4 regions of the Peribacillus sp. NPDC097675 genome follow, and region 1 is predicted to be linked to each of the others. Evidence: riboswitches for the same ligand, from Rfam matches in the RefSeq annotation. Region 1 holds a riboswitch; each other region holds the start of a gene.
The links. A riboswitch is a leader RNA that binds a small molecule or an ion and turns the genes downstream of it on or off. The one in region 1 is predicted to bind S-adenosylmethionine.
Positions count from the first base shown of each region.

Region 2: another riboswitch for S-adenosylmethionine. It lies ahead of ACQKL5_RS14655 (bifunctional homocysteine S-methyltransferase/methylenetetrahydrofolate reductase); the one in region 1 lies ahead of ACQKL5_RS09730 (sugar ABC transporter substrate-binding protein).
Region 3: another riboswitch for S-adenosylmethionine. It lies ahead of ACQKL5_RS12105 (methionine ABC transporter ATP-binding protein); the one in region 1 lies ahead of ACQKL5_RS09730 (sugar ABC transporter substrate-binding protein).
Region 4: another riboswitch for S-adenosylmethionine. It lies ahead of ACQKL5_RS20680 (Na+/H+ antiporter NhaC family protein); the one in region 1 lies ahead of ACQKL5_RS09730 (sugar ABC transporter substrate-binding protein).

Region 1 covers NZ_JBNNSK010000005.1:179,629-184,507, forward strand. The annotation lists gene ACQKL5_RS09725 (sugar ABC transporter ATP-binding protein) at 1-878, opposite strand, end outside; gene ACQKL5_RS09730 (sugar ABC transporter substrate-binding protein) at 944-2,059, opposite strand; SAM riboswitch class I at 2,171-2,277, opposite strand; gene ACQKL5_RS09735 (dynamin family protein) at 2,372-4,879, opposite strand, start outside.
Region 2 covers NZ_JBNNSK010000009.1:138,497-143,375, forward strand. The annotation lists gene metH (methionine synthase) at 1-638, opposite strand, end outside; gene ACQKL5_RS14655 (bifunctional homocysteine S-methyltransferase/methylenetetrahydrofolate reductase) at 631-2,478, opposite strand; SAM riboswitch class I at 2,586-2,684, opposite strand; gene ACQKL5_RS14660 (MOSC domain-containing protein) at 2,796-3,437, opposite strand; gene ACQKL5_RS14665 (phosphatase PAP2 family protein) at 3,785-4,459, opposite strand; gene ACQKL5_RS14670 (Ku protein) at 4,549-4,879, opposite strand, start outside.
Region 3 covers NZ_JBNNSK010000007.1:151,254-156,132, forward strand. The annotation lists gene ACQKL5_RS12100 (methionine ABC transporter permease) at 1-328, opposite strand, end outside; gene ACQKL5_RS12105 (methionine ABC transporter ATP-binding protein) at 321-1,355, opposite strand; SAM riboswitch class I at 1,491-1,602, opposite strand; gene ACQKL5_RS12110 (O-acetylhomoserine aminocarboxypropyltransferase/cysteine synthase family protein) at 1,711-3,021, opposite strand; gene ACQKL5_RS12115 (thioredoxin family protein) at 3,336-3,644, opposite strand; gene ACQKL5_RS12120 (toprim domain-containing protein) at 3,663-4,013, opposite strand; gene gcvH (glycine cleavage system protein GcvH) at 4,079-4,459, opposite strand; gene ACQKL5_RS12130 (arsenate reductase family protein) at 4,554-4,879, opposite strand, start outside.
Region 4 covers NZ_JBNNSK010000020.1:23,713-28,591, forward strand. The annotation lists gene parE (DNA topoisomerase IV subunit B) at 1-396, shown strand, start outside; gene parC (DNA topoisomerase IV subunit A) at 386-2,830, shown strand; SAM riboswitch class I at 3,172-3,277, shown strand; gene ACQKL5_RS20680 (Na+/H+ antiporter NhaC family protein) at 3,466-4,758, shown strand.

The sequences.
Region 1 (4,879 bases):
CCCACAAGTCCCGCTAAACCGACGATTTCTCCTGCTTTTACATGTAGGCTAATGTTTTTCACCTTACCACCATCGGACAGTCCATTCACTTCAAAAATTACGTCCCCAACCTCCGCATTGACGATGGGAAACTGCTCCTCCATGGACTTTCCAAGCATTTGCTCAATTACTTCATTTTGGGTGATATCCGTGATTTTTTGGCTCTTCACACTCTCCCCATTTCTCATAATCGTAATATCCTCACAAATGCTGAATATCTCGGGAAGACGATGGGAGATGAATATGATGCCAACACCCCTTTGCTTCAACCCATTCACAATGCGGAATAGCTCCGTCGTCTCCGTATGGCTTAACGGTGCAGTCGGCTCATCAAGAATCAGGAATTGACATTCCGTTGAAACGGCCCTTGCTATCAAGACCATTTGCTTTTCAGCCAATGTCAGGTCTCTTACCAGCTTCTTTGAAGAAACAAGGATGTTCATATCAGCCAAGATTGCAGTCGCTTTCCTATGTAATTCGTGCCAATTGATGATCTGTTTTTCCCCCATGTTTTGCACGGTCTCATTAAGCATCACGTTTTCCGCGACTGTTAAATAAGGAATGAGGGCTGTATCCACTTCCTGATACACAATTTGAATGCCAGCCTCCTGTGCAGACTTCGGGGAACGGATATCGTGTACCTTGCCATTCAAAAATATGTCGCCGGAATAATGGACATGAGCCCCTGAAAGAACTTTCATTAATGTCGATTTCCCTGCTCCATTTGCGCCGACCAATGCATGTGCTGTCCCCGACCGCACTGAAAAATTCACTTCATTCAGCGCTTTTACACCCGGAAATTCGATTGATATCTGTTTCATATCTAATTGAATGCCCATGTCCCATCCCCCCATTAAACAGACACTCTCTTTGACATGAAGAGAGTGTCCATCAATTCTGATTGTTACTTCTTATAATGTTCTTTCAATACCTTCATCCATTCTTCCTCAAATTCCGTTGAAACTCCCCAGCCTTTGACAATGCCGGATAGATTGGTCATGTTGACTGATTCCTTGGATGATTGTAACTGTTTTTGTGAAATCAACGAAGCTTCTAAATCATAGCTTTGCGGTGTTTCTTCTCCCGCTAATTTTTTTGCCAAAAGTCTCAAATTCACTGCACCAATCAATTTCGGATCAACCGCTGCCGTATACGACCACGAACTTCCTTTCGTTTGAATCTCCTGAAGATCGGCATTGGAAACATCAATTCCATAGATTTTCACTTCATCCCGCCCTGCTTCTTTAATTGCACGAGCAGCTCCGATAGCGAATGCATCCCAAGTTGCAAAAATTGCGTCAATCTTTCCTTTTGGATATTTATTCAACATCGCAGCAACCGCATTTTGCGTCTGGACCGAAGTATCTGCCGATGCCACCCCGAATCTTTCAACTTCCTTAATGCCAGGGTTTTCTTTTAGCTTATCTTGATACACGGCGTTTCTTCTCACCATTGGTGGGAAACCGTCCACCCAAAGGTATGCAATGTTCGCTTCGCCCTTTTCCTCTTCAATCAATTTATCAAAAGCAAGGGTTGCCAATGCTTCATCGTCTTGTGACGTTACGGTTACACCATCAATCTTCGTTAAATCACTGATGGAATCAAACGTGACTACGCTTTTCCCTGCATCCACCAATTTTTGTACATCATTCACAGTCGCTGCATCATCACCATGGGAAATGATATAGCCATCATAATCTTCCTCAAGTGCCTGGGCGATCGCATCATGGAATTTAGCCGTATCTCCATTCGCCGTATATGTATCCACTTGAAAGCCGAGTGCTTCTCCTTCTTCTTTCGCTCCTGCTAAATATTGGGCCGTGTGATCATCCCCCCCAATCTTACGGATGACTTTAATTTTGGCTCCTTCCCCTTTTGCAAATCGTTCTGGAACATTTTCAAAGGAGACTTTTTCCGTTTTTTTGGCTTCTCCCGTACTTTGTCCTGAAGAACAGCCCGTCAATAGTAATGCCGAAGCAATGACTGAAATGAATGCCCCTTTAAAAAGTGATTTTCTCATTTTAACTCCCCTTTTTTACATTATTCACATCTGTTTTGTTGGTATAAATCTAAAATAAAAACCTCTCTAAAATTAGAGAGGTTTAATCAGCTGATTGGCGGACTTATCCCTCTCTTATCTGTCAAAACATTTCTGTTTTGCAGGATTTAGCACCAATTCCTAAATGGAACGGTTGCTGGGCATCGTAGGGCCAGTCCCTCCGCCACTCTTGATAAGAGAATATAATGTGTTACGTTACGTTTCGTTTCGATAAGTAACACTTTATAGAGATATAGTCGTTAAGTCAATAGTATTTAGAATATTTTAAATGTTTTATTTTCCTTGCAATTTCGCCAGGCGTCTTTTTTCGACTTTTTCAAGACGCTCGAACTGGCGCAACTTCACTTCGAAAAGAGTGATTGGATCACGGTAAACTTCCGGATTTTCTCTCATATGTTCCAAAGCAGCCTGCTGTTCCTTGATTTCGGTTTGCGTTTGTTCGATGTTCTTTTCAAGGATGGCAAATGAATTGCGATAGAACAGGGATATGTCACGTTCCAGGGATTTTTCGAACAAACTAAATTGAGTAAGGAAACGGTCACTGATCATATCGGCAACATCTTGGAAGTCTTCATTTTCCAAGAACTTCTTATATCTATTATACATATTCGCTTTATTTTGAGGTATGGCCCCGAACAGTTTCCCAGCTCCCTTAAGAATCAATTGAGATGGTGTCCTTCTCAGTAAAATATTCACGTTATCAATCCGGATACTGCTTGTCATCCGGTCAGCATCACGACGCCAGTCATCCAGGACCCTGAAGTCCCCGGCAAGTACAATCCGTTCTTCTTTATACAATTCATTGAATCCGGCGCTCATTTCGTCCATGAACTGTTGACTTTGCATAAATTCCAACTGTGATGTAGCGATCCAGTCCTGAAGGGATCGGAAATATTGTGGCATGATTTTGTCTGATATAAAGGCCTGTATCCGATCATTCATTTCCTGATTCAGCTGTATATGGACTTGGCTGAAATCACTATTCTCAGATAATGTTTTAGAGCAATCACGCAACAATTCGGGAATTCTTGTGGAAAGTTCCTTTTTCACTTCTTCTTTAAGTAAACGATAAGATCTGGTTATATTCTCGCTTTTTTCTGTTTCCAAATCAGTCAGCTGATTCGTAGCACCCTTCAGCTTCACTTCCATCTGTTCATTCCATGAAATCGAGTGCTCGCATTTCCGTTCGTTTGCTGCCCGTTTTTCTAAAAGATAGGATAATGTTTTACGAGTAAAAGCAAGCAGCTTCTCCGCTCTCATTTCCTTCCAATTGCTTTCTTGATAGTTTGCATGGAGGAAAACTCCCAAATCCTGTAGCTGTTGTTTGCTGTCATAAAGCTTGGAGTACGCAAATACTTTTGCATTAGGGAAATAGGCATTCACTTTATCCCATGTCTCATCTTCCATCCTGACTGCCACTTGATCGCTGTAAATCGTATCCATTTTATTGAGCAAGAAATGGATGGGAAGCTTTGGAGCCATTTGCTGTATTTCCAATAGCAAATCACGTTCACTGCCAGTAAAAGGTGCCCGTGCATCTAAAACGAACATCACTCCGTCGCTCTCCAGTAGATAATTATGGAAATCAGAATCTACATTCTTCTCTCCATTGAATCCTGGCGTATCTAATAATCGTAGGCGATTATTTCTTAGGTAGTCACTGATGAGCGTAACATCGACAATTGTACCGCGCTGACGGCGAATTTCATCCAATTCCGTTAACTCTTCTACCGATTTACGATCTGTATCGGTAATTTCATAGATTTCTAGGTCATCGCCATCTTTCACGCTAATCAGAGATGAATGGTCTTCCGCCGCAATACTTTCTCCTGCAATGGACTGAATGAAGGATGTCTTGCCATTCCCTGCACTTCCAACAAGAAGCAGGTTGAAATTACTTGTATCCTTGATTCCGTCTACCATCCATTTCAACTTATTACCGACCGATAAATCATTGCTCTCTGCCCATTGGATGATGGAATTGATCAGTTTTTCTCCTGATTCCATTCCGCCTCCCAATCTAGGGGATTTCGCTAGCAAACTTTCCGCATCTTGAACAACAAGTGCACTCACTGTATCCGGGAAAATCTCATTCCATGAAAGGACAGAAGCCGCTGCAAACAACGAAAGCTCCCCATCGGCAATCTTCAGCCAATTTTCAAGCAACCTAGGTACGACAGGGCTTAATTCTTTTACTAAATGTGTACCTTCAAGCAACCCTGCATAAGCATCACGGTAATAGATGGAAAGATCATCCCAAACATCCCCATTGTTTAACTCAATTTCATCAATCAATTTATTGATGACCTTAAGCCATTCAAAGTAAGAATCGGTATATTTATAGTTTTTCCAGAGCGCAACTGTCATTTTCTCAAAACGATTTTGGTCCAGATTGTATAAGGATCTAAGTACTTTTGAGAAGTAATCCGGAGCTGTTGATTGTGCCACCCCCTGCTGGATATACGTTTTCAGTACATCAAACCACATCATGGACTGCGTACGGATACTTTCATTAGCTGCTAAAACAATCGCACTATCCCAATCCTTTTGTGCCTCAAAGAAAGAACGTGCTACTTCTGTGACATTTGGATAATCCGGTTGGAAATCGACCGCTTCCTTCACCACTTTTGAAGCCAAGTCATTTCTTGTTTCTACTATGTATAGTGAAAACAGTTGCAAAAGAACTTCCGTCTTCAACACAGGTTCGCTCGTATTTACACCTTTATAAATATCCTCGGCCGTTGAATACATTTCTAGTTCAAAATAGGCATCAGCAATATT
Region 2 (4,879 bases), on a different contig from region 1:
AAATAGAAAGCCTCTATGGATTGACCAGCCAACGTCGTTCCCATCGGCTCAATCGTACCTGAAATCATTATCGGCATATTCTTACCTGTTTTCGCGATAGCATTTTTAATTCCTGAAAAGGCTGCCTTCACATTGAGCATATCTTGACAAGTTTCCACCAGCAATAGGTCTACGCCACCGGCCATTAGACCGAGTGCCTGTTCCTCATATGAATCCGTTAATGTATCAAAGGTGGTTCCACCTGTGACAGATAAAGTCTTTGTCGTTGGCCCCATGGAACCCGCTACATACCTAGGCCAGGTCTCACTTGAGTATTTTTCAGAAGCTTTGACTGCCAGTTCTGCTGATACTTTATTAATTTCATAGGCAAATGAGCTTAGTTTATATTCTTCTAGTACTATGCCTGTCGCACCGAAGGTATTGGTCTCGATAATATCGGCTCCCGCCGCTAAATATTTTTCATGGATGGCTTGAATGATTTTAGGTCGCGTCAATGATAGATACTCGTTACAGCCTTCGTATTGTTCTCCGCCAAAATCCTCGGCTGATAGATCCTCAGCTTGAATCATGGTGCCCATTGCTCCGTCTAGAAGCAGGATCTTTGATTGTAATTGCATTTTAATTTCCTTTTTACTCATGTCCTTCCACCTCAGATGTTTGTTTACGATCCTGATTCTTAATATATAGGGTAAGCTCCGCTGTCATTTCATAACGTAGGAAAGGAGTTATCAGGTAAATCCCTTTAAACCTTTCCTTTGCGGCATCTATCAATTCCCTAGCGATATTTACAGCTTCCACTCTTGATTTTAATGGATCATTACCTGCTGAGGCCATTGCCCTCCTAACACTGTCAGGTAATTTAATCCCCGGTATTTCATTATGGATAAATTCAGCATTTCTCGTACTTGTAAGTGGCATAATCCCGATAAAAATCGGTGTTTCTAAATGTTTTGTCGCCTGATAGACTTCTTCAATTTGTTCAACTGAATATACCGGTTGTGTCAAAAAGGACTGAGCACCGCATGCAATTTTCTTTTCCATTCGCTGAACAGCCTTATCCATATACTTCACATTTGGATTAAAAGCAGCGGCAATCTTGAAATTGGCCTGTTTGCCTAGACTTTGCCCTGAATAGGAGTAGCCTTGATTAAATTGCTTAACAAGACTTATCAAATCGAATGAAGATAAATCATAAACTGAAGTTGCTCCGGGAAAATCCCCTATCTTGGACGGATCTCCGGTGATAACCAAAACTTCATCCAGCCCGACCGTATGCAATCCCATTAAGTGAGATTGAAGCCCAATTAGATTTCGGTCTCGGCACGTAATATGGACCAGCGGATTCACATCTAGTTTGGCCTTTAATAAATTGGCTATGGTAGAATTCGAGATTCTGGGTGAAGCAAGGGAATTATCTGCTAAAGTGATTGAATCCACACCCGCTTTCTTCAAAGCTTCTGCTCCTGCCATAAACGTTTCGATTCCTAACTTCTTTGGTGGATCCAGTTCAACTAGAATGGTTCTCTCGGTTTTGACCCTTTCATGAAGAGCTACTTCCTGTTTCTTGGTATTCACCTCAATAATATCGATATGCCGAGTTTTCGTAATTTTATCTTTAACTGGCGCCAACGCGCCAACCATTTTCTTCACAGCCTGTATATGCAGTGGTGTCGTACCACAGCATCCCCCTATAATTGTAGCCCCTTGTTTTCTTAATTCGAGTGCACTTGAACCAAAATATTGTGGTTCCGCTTTATAGACAAGTCTCCCATCCACATAATCAGGAAGACTTGCATTTGGATAGATGGCAATCGACGCCTTCTGAGGCATTTCCACTTCTTCCAATGCCCTTATCATATGATGGGGGCCTAGACGGCAATTCACACCAACGACATCCGCACCCAGATATTCCAGTTTTTGAAAAGCTTCATTCAAATGAAATCCATTTTGAAGGTTTCCAACTTCATGCATCGATACATTTGCTATAATTGGCAGCGACGTTTCTTTTTTAGCGATTTGAAGCACCGTTTCAAGCTCTTCAAAATCATAATATGTTTCAAGAAGAATCCCATCTGGGTTTTCCAGTAGCAAACTGTATAACTGTTCACGAAAACCCCGTTTTATTTCTTCAATGCTTAAATCTGATTTACGGATGCTACGCTGGGCGCCAATTGTACCAAAAACGAATGCCTTCCCTTTTGCAACTTGTTTAGCAAGGATGACACCTTGGCGATTAATCCGGCTAACTTCTTCTTCAAGCCCATGCCGTTTCAATTTATGAAAATTGGCTCCATATGTATTAGTTTGTAGAATATCCGCACCCGCTTCTAAATACGCACGATGTATCGACTCAATTTTATCAGGATTGGTACAGTTTATTTCTTCATAACACTGATCGATTCCATAGGAATACAACAACGTACCCATCGCTCCGTCCCCCACCAGCATTCTTTCTTTTAGTTCTTTACGAAAATCCATATATACACCCTCTCTCAAAAACACTATGGTTTTTGTTCGGTTTAAATGAGTTTGAGAGTAAAGAAAAAAAACCTTCTCAAAGAAGAAGGTTTTTTCTCGAAACATTCTCCTCATCTATCAAGCTCTGCTTGCTGGATTTAGCACCTTTGCCTAGGCTGGTTGCTGAGGTTTCATCGGGCCAGTCCCTTCACCTCTCTCGATAAGATTTATTAAATTAAATTTTCTAAAGATTTAAAAATTTATTTATATTTAACTTACATGAATCATCCGTCATTTTCAATAGTATATTTGTCATTTCTTCATTATATTCGGATTATTTAAAATTGAATCCTATTCAAAAGCAAAGATTTCCATTCGTCTGCCAAAGAGTGTATCGAGAGTAGATTATTTACCCCATCCTGCCCATCACGATGATGGAGAATTACATCCGTTGCATAGAGGACCGTAACTTGATCCTGAAGCCGTTCTAATAATACGATATCGTCTTGTTTTCTTATCATTCCTTCTTGTATCACCTTAGCAAAATACCCAGTAAGATTAGTTTCCTTCACTAGTTTCAAAAAATCTGGTTCATGGTTAAAATGGGAAATCGTTGAGCAAGGAATACGTCCCTGTGTAATCTGTACGACAGTTTCACCTATGCGATACACATCGCCAATATACGTTTGATTTTCAGTCATTCCAGCAGTCGTCAAATTCTCGCCAAATGCAGGAATGGAAAGCTGTTTAAAGAATTTCTGATTCCAAAGATGATAATGCTCAAAAGGATAAAAACATAATGCACGGTCAGGTCCCCCATGAAATTTCCTATTACCTACACCATCCCCTTCGATACCTAATTTTGTAACAGTTACAGATTCAATTGACCTCTTTTTCATAGCCGTTTTCATTTTAACGCTTGAAAATTCCTCTTGTTTGGGCATTCCGATGTTAAGAGAAATAATTTTGCCATATTCCATTAGACATCTTCCATTTCATTATTTAATTAATAGATTGCATGAAGGTATATTCTGCTTTTAATTTTCAATATATTCAATTAATTATACCAAAAAAAAATAAAAAACACTTCTCTAGGAAAAAAATCCTTACAAAAAAGGCATTACCCTATAAAATAATGCCTTAGTTTTAGTAATTTAGTTGCTATTCTAGAATTAATTATGATAGAATATGAACACAATATATAGTCGAAAAATACATTCCGTCGCCTATATGTTGATTTCACGATTAATTTCCTCATTGTCGCTCTTTAGGGGGCGAATTTTTTTGTCTACTTTTAGTAAATGATTTCTCTCTCGGTGGACCATCCTTATCTTCTAAGCTTTTTTGGCACCTTATATTCGAGATAGCGTAACATCCATGCTGATATGGTAAGCCAGGCAGCACCCGCAACAAAACCTGCCACGACGTCACTCGGATAATGGACACCTAAATAAATACGACTCCATCCGATGATCAATGAGGCAAAAAGAGCTAGGATCCATAGAAGGCCTTTAATAAAATTTTTTTTGATCAATCGTATACATACAACTGCAATACTGCCATAAAGGATGACCGATGCCATGGAATGTCCGCTTGGAAAACTATACCCTGAAACTGATAATAACGGAGCGATATCCGGTCGTTCCCGTTGAAAAATATATTTTAACCCCCAATTAAATCCACCTCCTAATGCAGAAGTTAAAATTATGTAAATTGCGTAGTGTTTTTTACTAAATAAGAACAGAAATAGCGAGAAGACTGAAATCAGGGCAATTATCCATGTCAGAGAACCGAAAAAAGTCAGTTTGGTCACGAAATTGGTAAATTCTTCGCTAAAGGGGCCTTGTATAGATTCAATAACGGCCTTATCAAATTCGATTAACTCCCCTTCCTTCAATTCATCAACAATTTCATTGAAGATTAAAAAATAGATTACGATTAATCCAGCCATCATCGTCATATAAAGATATTTTTTTCTAACATGTACACTAAGAAAGTCCAATCTCCATCACCTCCTTTTAGCTCATTTACCTCAATACCACTAGGATAAAACAAAAAAGACTGAGCGATATGGGTTTCGCTCAGCTTTTTTTACGCTTGTTTCTTTCTAGGCTCCGCTTTTTTGCGCGTTGTCTTTTTCTTCACTGCTAATTTCTCTGGCTTCGTGCGATCAATGGATGCTTGTAAAGCTGCCATTAAATCCGTCACATTATTCGCCACTGGTTCTTTTGATTTTGCAGTAATGGTTTTCTGTCCCGTTTTCTTCGACTCAATCAACTCTAGTAAGGCTGTTCGATAGTCATCATTATATTTTGTTGGGTCGAACGTAGACGTCAGTTGGTCGATTAATAAAATGGCCGTGTCGATTTCTTTTTTAGCAATGGAATCATTCACAGGCACATTAGGAACATCGGCTGCAGAA
Region 3 (4,879 bases), on a different contig from region 1:
CATAAAATGGAGCGGCACCAATGATCAAAGCCGGTAATGCCGCATCCTCACCAATCATGGAACCGACAATCGATTTAGTGAATGGAATCAATAACACAATCAAGATAAGGAACGGGATGGAGCGGAAAATATTAACGAAAGCACTCAATACCCCATTGATGCCCCGATTCTCCCACATATTCCCCTTACCTGTTAAAAAGAGAAGCAAACCCAATAATATGCCCAGAATAAAGGTAGCTACAACCGAGATACTTGTCATATATAGCGTTTCTTTCGTCGCTTCGATAATGTCTTCCCAATCTACATTCGGCAATAATTCTTCAAGCATGAGTAATCACCTCCACGCCAACTTGCTGTGCTTTTATGAATTCGATTGCGCGGAGCATTTCATCTTCATTACCATCAAGGTGAATAAACAATGTTCCATATGAACCGCTTCTGGTTTGAGAAATTTTCCCTTGGACAATATTGACTTCCAACTCGAAATTACGAACCAATTTGGTGATTAACGGGCTCTCTGCATGATCTCCGACAAATGTCAGCTGAATCACTTTTCCAGCTGGATATCGTTCAAACAAATGCTCCATCGTTTCTCTTGTCTCTTCTGGTTCTGTCACCTGTTGAACAAAACGCTTGGTCATTTGTTCTTTCGGATTTCTGAAAACGTCCAAAACAGCTCCTTGTTCCACTACCCGGCCATTTTCCATCACCGCAACCCGGTTGCAAATTTTACGGATGACATGCATCTCGTGTGTAATCAAGACAATCGTCAATCCCAGTCGCTGGTTGATGTCCACAAGCAATTCCAAGATTGAATCCGTTGTTTGGGGATCCAAAGCGGACGTCGCTTCATCACACAATAGCACTTTCGGGTTATTGGCAAGGGCCCTCGCTATACCAACCCTTTGTTTTTGACCACCACTAAGTTGTGATGGAAAGGCCTTTTCCCTTCCTTCTAGACCGACTAACTTTATCAGTTCATTAACACGTTTGACACGCTCTTGTTTGCCTATTCCCGCAATTTCCAAAGGAAAGGCTATATTTTCCTGCACAGTCCTTGACCACAAGAGGTTAAAGTGTTGAAAAATCATGCTTATCTCTTGACGGGCTTTTCGAAGCTTAGATCCTTTGATAGTGGACACTTCATTTTCTGCAACGACCACCGATCCTTCAGTAGGCGTTTCCAGCCCATTAAGCATCCGGATAAGCGTGCTTTTCCCCGCTCCACTGTACCCTATGATTCCAAAAATCTCACCTTTATTTATCTTTAAATTCACACTATTCACAGCGTGAATCGTTTCATTATTCCCTTTTCCTGTTCGAAAAAGTTTACTAACGTTTGACAATGTAATCATCTATGCTCACCTCTTTATCCAATAAAACCTATGAATTTAGTTGATTTATATTTGTGACATCCTACCATTTATGACTGTAAAGAAATAGAAAAAGCCCTTCTGCATGAGCAGAAAGGCAGGGAAAAGCAGGCCTTCCTCTCATCTCCCAAAGCGATTACGCTTTGTGTGAATTGGCACCTTTCCAAGGAAAATCCTTGTCGGTTGCCGGGTTTCAACGGGCACATCCCTCCACCTCTCTTGATAAGAGCTATATATGGACTATTCTTTTATCATTACGTTCATTTTACTATGGTGAAATTCTATCACAGATAAAAAAGGAGTGCAATGGATAATTACTGAGACACTTGGATTGCTATTAAACTGTTTTTGAGTTCACCGAAACGGTATTCGTCGCTTTTTCAATAGCTTGCTCTAAATCCTCGATTAAATCTTCCACATTTTCTATTCCGATTGATAACCGTACCTGATCTGCACTAACACCTGCTTGAACCAGACCTACCTCGTTCAATTGTTGGTGAGTTGTACTCGCGGGGTGGATAATTAAGCTCTTCGCATCCCCCACATTGGCAACATGTGACCATAACCCCACTGAATTGATGAGTTTCGCCCCCGCTTCACGTCCTCCTTTAATGCCAAATGTCACCACAGATCCAGGTCCCTTAGGCAAGTATTTATCTGCAAGGGCTTTATCGGGATGATCATCATTACCCGGATATGAAACCCAGGAGACTGCCGGATGTTCTTCCAAGAATTGAATGATTGCCCTCGTATTTAAAAGGTGCTCTTTCATCCTTACATGCAGTGTTTCCAAGCCTAGAGTAAACTGGAAGGCACTTTGAGCACTTAAAGTTGGCCCCATATCCCGAAGCAATTGGACACGTGCTTTGGTGATAAAGGCAGCAGGTCCTACTGCCTCGGAGTAGACAAGCCCATCATAACTTGGATCAGGTTCGGTAAAGCCTGGATAGTTAGGTGAATTCCAATCGAATTTACCTCCATCAATAATGACACCGCCTAATGTGGTACCGTTGCCCAATAGCCACTTTGTGGCTGAATGGATGACGATATCCGCTCCGAACTCTATCGGCTGGCACAGATATGGTGTCGCAAAAGTGTTATCGATAATCAATGGGACACCGGATTCATGGGCTATGTCGGCCACCGCTTCTATATCTAGAACCCTTAAACTTGGATTGCCAATCGTTTCAGCGAAAATGGCCTTCGTTCGTGGAGTGATGGCTTTTTTGAAATTTTCCGGATCATCGGGAGAGACGAATTTCACTTTAATTCCGTACTTAGGAAGAGTGTTTTCAAATAGATTATATGTGCCGCCATATAATGTAGAAGCAGCAATAATCTCATCTCCCATAGTAGCAATGTTTAGAATGGCAAGTGTTATCGCAGCCATGCCACTTGCTACTGCCAATCCACCAATGCCTCCTTCCAACAGGGCCATTCTTTCTTCAAAAACGCTGACAGTTGGATTATGAAGCCGTGTATAGATGTATCCACTTTCCTTTAGTCCGAACAGATTCGCCGCATGATCTGTATCTTTGAACAAATAAGCATTGCTTTGATAAATAGGCACAGCACGGGCGCCCGTTTCGTCAAGCTGAAGGCCACCATGCACACTTAAAGTTTCAAAACGGAAATTTTTCTCTGTCATCATTTTCTCCCCTTTTTCTATGGTTTTAGTAGGAATTATTAGGGATGCTATCTCATTGCTTATGAAAAAAGAAGAAGTTTGACCCCTCTTCGCTCTGAATACTCACGCTGAAGGAATTATCTTTAAAAAGCAGAAGTGAAACTATCTTTTTTCTTCTCTTTTACGAACCACTAAACGATTCAACATATACTTATTACAAAATATAGCACTTTAGTCGTAGCCAGTCAACAAACTATTAGAATATTCAATTATTTTATAAAATTACTATATTGCTTTTTGCATACAACAAAAAACCAATCCTACAGGATCGGCTTTTAGCTTATTTCTTTCATCAATCCATATAAATAGGGTACGGACTGAAAGGCATATATTTTCTCGATTAGCTTCCCTTTTCTAAAAAGCAATAAGCAAGGTACACTCTCAATTTCATATTCTTCAGCCAGTGGCTGGACATAATTCATGTTCATCTTTCCTGCCTTCATTTCTGGGAATAGCTCAAGTGTTATGGAAAGCATCCTAGAAGCTACCTGGCAGGTACCGCATAAAGGCGTATAGAGATATAAGCTAAAGGTATCCCCTCGGTCAACAGCCTGCTTAAAATCTTTTTCTTTCCATTCCTCCATCAGTTAATCTTCCATCCTTTAACTTAAGAATTTGGCTTTCACATTCATATTCGCAGTCATAAGCACGGAAGCAATGTGATGTTCTGGGGTATCCTCCACTTCCTTGTACATCTTATCTATGTACAAATGATTCGCTTCGGGCAATTCACGACGAAATTGTTTCCTTAGTTTTTCCCCTGACTCATCTGCATCAAAAAGGATGTAAACATCCCGGCCTATCAATTCATCCACCATTTCATCCAGCTTAGTTAATGAGATTGTGCCGTTCGTACATCTAATTTCCACTTCTTCGTCTAAAACGGAAGCCACTTTTCGTTTATCGGAACGGCCTTCAACAATGATCACTTTATCAGGAATATCCCATTCCATCTCATCACCCCGCCTCAACTCGAATTGAAAAAGAGCAGGCTCTTTAAAGCCTCCCCTCACTTTCTTTAACCGTTTATCAGGCTTTCATATTCGTCGGCACTCATCAGTTGTTCAACCTCATTAGTATCTGATGGTTCAAGCACAATCATCCATGCTTTCTCAAATGGAGATTCATTAACGAATTCAGGATTGTCGTTAAGCTCTTCATTCACTTCAATGACCTTGCCACTGATAGGAGCATAAAGTTCAGAAACCGTTTTAACAGATTCTACACTGCCAAAAGGCTCGTTCGCCTTCAGTTCTGACCCAATCTCTGGAAGTTCCACAAAAACGATGTCCCCCAGTTCGGACTGAGCAAAGGCCGTAATGCCAATGCGTACTTTACCGTCTTCCGTTTTGACCCATTCATGTTCTTTGGTATAACGAAGTTCTTTTGGTGTTGTCATCATTAACTCCCCCATCTTACAGTATTTTTATCTATTACATTATAAGGTAGATTCTTTGTTATGATAAGGAATTGCCAAAATCTTTTGTAAAGTGTCAGTTCCAAGTCTGTTCGAATTGCTCTTCCTTAAAGCCTACTGTCACTTTCGAACCGTCAGTAACAATTGGTCTCTTCAAAAGCATACCATCCGTAGCCAAGATATCTAGCAATTCTGCTTCAGTGGCTTCTTTTAGCTTATCTTTTAAGCCTAGCTCCCGATATTTTTGCCCGCTAGTATTAAAAAACTTCTTCAATTCTAATCCACTACTTTTATAGAGTTGTTCAATTTCTGCCCGAGAAGGGGGATTTTCCACGATATGAATCGCCTCGTATTGCAATTCATGACTATCCAACCACTTCTTTGCATTACGGCATGTGCCGC
Region 4 (4,879 bases), on a different contig from region 1:
AAGGTATTTATTGCCTTACCACCTTTATATAAAGTTAGTAAAGGAACGGGGAAGAAAGAAGTTATAGAGTATGCCTGGAGTGATGACGAACTACAGGGTGCAATCGATAAAATAGGTAGAGGCTATATGATCCAACGCTATAAGGGCTTGGGTGAGATGAATGCCGATCAGTTATGGGATACGACCATGAACCCGGAAACAAGGACATTGATTCGTGTTAAGATCGATGATGGTGCCAGGGCAGAAAGACGTGTGACAACGTTAATGGGTGATAAAGTGGAGCCACGGCGTAAATGGATTGAAGCTAATGTCGCTTTTGGTCTCGAAGAGGAATCGAATATTTTAGATAATGAAAATATGTCGATTGAAGAGGAGGTCAATAACGATGGTATTTGAAGAGACATTTCGTGATTTGCCGCTAGAAGAGGTTATTGGAGACCGCTTCGGGCGTTATAGTAAGTATATAATTCAGGACCGTGCACTACCAGATGCAAGAGATGGACTGAAACCGGTTCAACGCAGGATTCTATATGCGATGCATGTAGAAGGAAATACCCAAGAAAAAGGTTTTAGAAAATCAGCCAAAACAGTAGGAAATGTTATTGGTAACTATCATCCGCATGGCGATTCCTCAGTTTATGAGGCCATGGTCCGAATGAGCCAGGACTGGAAGCTACGGAAGGTCATGGTCCAGATGCATGGAAACAACGGTAGCATCGATGGAGATCCACCGGCAGCAATGCGTTATACGGAAGCAAGGCTTTCGGCAATTGCCTCCGAGATGCTCCGGGATATAGATAAGCGGACTGTAGATTTTGTCTCGAATTTTGACGATACATCTGAAGAACCGATCGTATTGCCGGCCATGTTTCCTAACTTGCTCGTAAATGGTTCAACAGGTATATCCGCAGGTTATGCAACGGAAATTCCTCCTCATCAATTAGGAGAGGTCATTGACGCTGCCATTATGAGGATTGATAACCCTAAAGCGACAGTCGAGGAATTAATGACAGTTATTAAAGGTCCCGATTTCCCAACAGGGGGTATCATTCAAGGAATCGAAGGCATTCGTAAAGCCTATGAAACAGGCAAAGGTAAAATCATTGTACGAGGCTTGGCCGAAGTGGAGACGATTCGTGGTGGGAAGCAACAAATTGTCGTCACGGAAATCCCTTACGAAGTCAATAAGGCGAATCTTGTAAAGAAAATAGATGAGTTCCGCCTTGATCGTAAAATTGAGGGAATTGCGGAGGTTCGTGATGAAACCGATCGTACAGGACTTCGTATCGTTATTGAATTGAAAAAAGAAGCAGATGCCAATGGTGTCTTGCATTATTTATATAAAAATTCTGATCTTCAAGTGTCTTATAATTTTAATATGGTTGCGATTTATAAAAAGCGGCCGACATTGATGAGCTTGCCTAAAATGCTTGATGCTTATATTGATCATCGTAAAGAAGTCATAATAAACCGTTCCCGTTATGAACTTCAGAAAGCGCATGATAGGGCTCATATAGTAGACGGCTTAATAAAGGCATTGTCCATTTTAGATGAGGTCATCGCCGTTATCCGGGCTTCAAAAGACAAAAGAGATGCTAAAGATAATTTAATTTCTAAGTTTGGATTTACTGAAGCTCAGGCTGAAGCAATCGTATCCTTGCAGCTCTACCGTTTGACGAACACGGATATTACAGCTCTTAAAGCTGAAGCTGCTGAGTTAAACAGTAAAATTGAGGAATTGACTAAAATTCTAGGTAGCGAAAAGGTTCTATTGCAAGTAATTAAAAAGGAATTACGATTTATAAAAAAAGGGTATGATGACGGCCGACGTTCTAAAATTGAGAATGAGATTGAAGAAATTAAAATCAATCTAGAAGTCTTGATAGCGAGTGAGGACGTGGTGGTCACTGTAACGAAAGAAGGCTATGTCAAGCGTACATCGATTCGATCATATACAGCTTCCGGAGGGCTTGATTTTGGCATGAAAGATTCAGATCGCATGCTACAGAAGTTGGAAATGAATACGACAGAGGTGTTGCTGTTATTCACTTCCAAAGGGAATTTCCTGTATTGTCCAGTCCATCAGCTTCCGGATATTCGTTGGAAGGAAACGGGTCAACATATTGCTAATATCATCCCAATAGATCGGAATGAGCAAATCATTAAAGCCATTCCAATCAAAGATTTCAATCAACCAGAATTTTTAGTGTTCGTAACGAAAAACGGTATGGTGAAAAAGACTGAACTCTCTTGCTATAAAGCACAGCGTCATTCGAAAACTCTGGTAGGCATTAATCTAAAGGGTGACGATGAATTGGTGGATGTCCACCATACAAATGGCCAGGCTGAGCTGTTCTTAGTAACCCATAATGGCTACGGTTTATGGTTTGATGAAGATGAAGTGAGTATTGTTGGTATACGTGCCGCTGGTGTGAAGGGAATTAATTTAAAAGAAGATGACTTTGTCATTGGCGGTAAGGTATTAGCCAAGGATAGTAAGGAATCCATTTTTATAGTGACTCAGCGTGGAGCCATTAAGAAAATGAAATTGACGGAATTCGAAAAAACAAGCCGGGCAAAACGCGGCGTCGTAGTATTAAGGGAACTCAAATCAAATCCACATCGTGTCATCGGTTTTGATACAATCAATAAAACCGATAGTTTGTTCATTCTTTCTGAAAAGGGGAAGGTTGAAACCGTTCATGCTGCAACACTGAAAAATCATGATCGTTATACGAATGGATCCTTTATATTTGATGAAACGGAAAGCGGAAAAGCGAAAGAATTATGGAAGATTTCACTAGATGATGAATCTGTTAAAGATTCGTAAATCCTATCTTCACATAAAGGGATGCTGAATACAGTCAGCATCCCTTTTCTTAGTAACAACCCGTATGGCTAATAGCTCCTCTTGGCAGATATTCCGTGTAATGCCTTGACGAAAATGGTGGATTTTCAGCTGAATTCACTGTGTGAGCCGTCGAAGAACGAAGAGTCGGGATCATTAGTGTTGAAGAGTAAATACCCATGTACCTCCAGAGAAATCGACAATCCTTACCAAGAAGGAATTGGTACATTTTAGATTTATTAGTATCTTTAATACTTTACCTTGCGAAAATTCTAGAAATACTGTACTCTTATATTTGCTATGACAAAATGAATATTTCTTACTTCTTATCAAGAGAGACTGAGGGACTGGCCCGAAGATGTCTCGGCAACAGACTTAATGTAGAGTGCTGTGCCAAATCCAGCAGGCGATTGACCTGAAAGATAAGAAGAGTGTTTTATAGATTAAAAGACCTCTTCTTGTAATAAAACGGAAGAGGTCTTTTTGTATTCATAGGATATGAATTTGTTACTATTTCATAATCATCCCTATATATAAAATGAAGGGATGCCGCAAATTTAAAGAGTACAGAAAGAGTATTTCCATAACCATGTAAAAATAATAAAGAGGTGTACATCATGAGTTTAAACAACAAAGGGAATCCATGGGCTTTAACGCCGTTCATCGTTTTTTTGATATTATTTATAGGTTCTGGTGTTATTACTAGGGACTTTTACACATTTCCAGTAATTGTCGCCATTGCCATTGCTTCTGCTGCGGCACTGGCAATGAATCGAAAGGAATCGTTTAATCAAAAAGTAGAAATCTTTTGTAAAGGTGCAGGCGATTCAAATATCATGTTAATGGTTCTCATATTCCTATTGGCTGGGGCTTTTTCGGAAGTGGCCAATGGGATGGGTGCAGTAGAATCTACGGTGAATCTTGCTCTATCGGTTGTTCCGCAAAATCTATTAATGGTGGGGTTATTTATTATCGCCTGCTTTATCTCTTTATCTATGGGGACAAGTATGGGAACGATAGTAGCTTTAGCACCAATTGGAGTAGGAATTAGTGAACAAACGGATATTTCAGTTGCCCTATCCATGGCTGCGATCATTGGTGGGTCAATGTTCGGTGATAATCTTTCTTTTATTTCGGATACGACTATAGCAGCCGTCCGTACACAGGGAACGAAAATGAAAGACAAATTCAAAGTGAACTTTTTTATTGTTTTACCTGCTGCGATTATCACATGTGTTATCCTTGGTTTTCTGACGATGGGTGAACAAGCTACAATTTCTGGGGAAGCTTACAGTTGGATCAAAATTTTGCCTTATCTTTGTGTTCTAGTGGCAGCATTGGCCGGAATCAATGTATTCTTGGTTCTCTCTATCGGCATTGTCTTTGCTGGAATAATTGGTTTAGCGGATGGCAGTTATCATGCATTGGTAGTTATTCAAAAAATAGGAGATGGAATGGCTGGGATGTATGAAATCTCCTTCTTAGCAATTTTGATTGCAGGCATGGTTTCAGTCATCAAACATAACGGGGGTATAGATTATTTACTGAACCTCGTAACGAGAAAGAGCAAATCAAAAAAAAGTGCAGAGTTCAGCATCGCAGGATTGGTTGCTTTAACGAACCTTTCAACAGCAAATAATACAATTTCCATCATCATTGCTGGGCCACTCGCAAGAAATATTGCCGAAAAGTTTGGTATAGATCCACGGAAATCTGCCAGCTTGCTCGATGTTTTCGCTTGTAGTATTCAAGGATTATTGCCATACGGTGCACAACTACTTTTAGCGGCCGGTGTCGCACATATATCTCCTATCAGTATCCTACCCTATTCATTCTACCCAGTCTTGATTGGGATTTCAGGAATCATAGCCATTTTAATAGGTTTTCCTCGATTCTCGAAGAGGAAATAAAAATAGTATGGTTGGAAGAGTATCGATAAATCATGAATGTTACCCTGGAGCATGGTCTCCAGGGCTTTTTTTTAGAGTAAGTGATTTAGAATGGAAAGTGTGGATGAAACTTTAATTATTA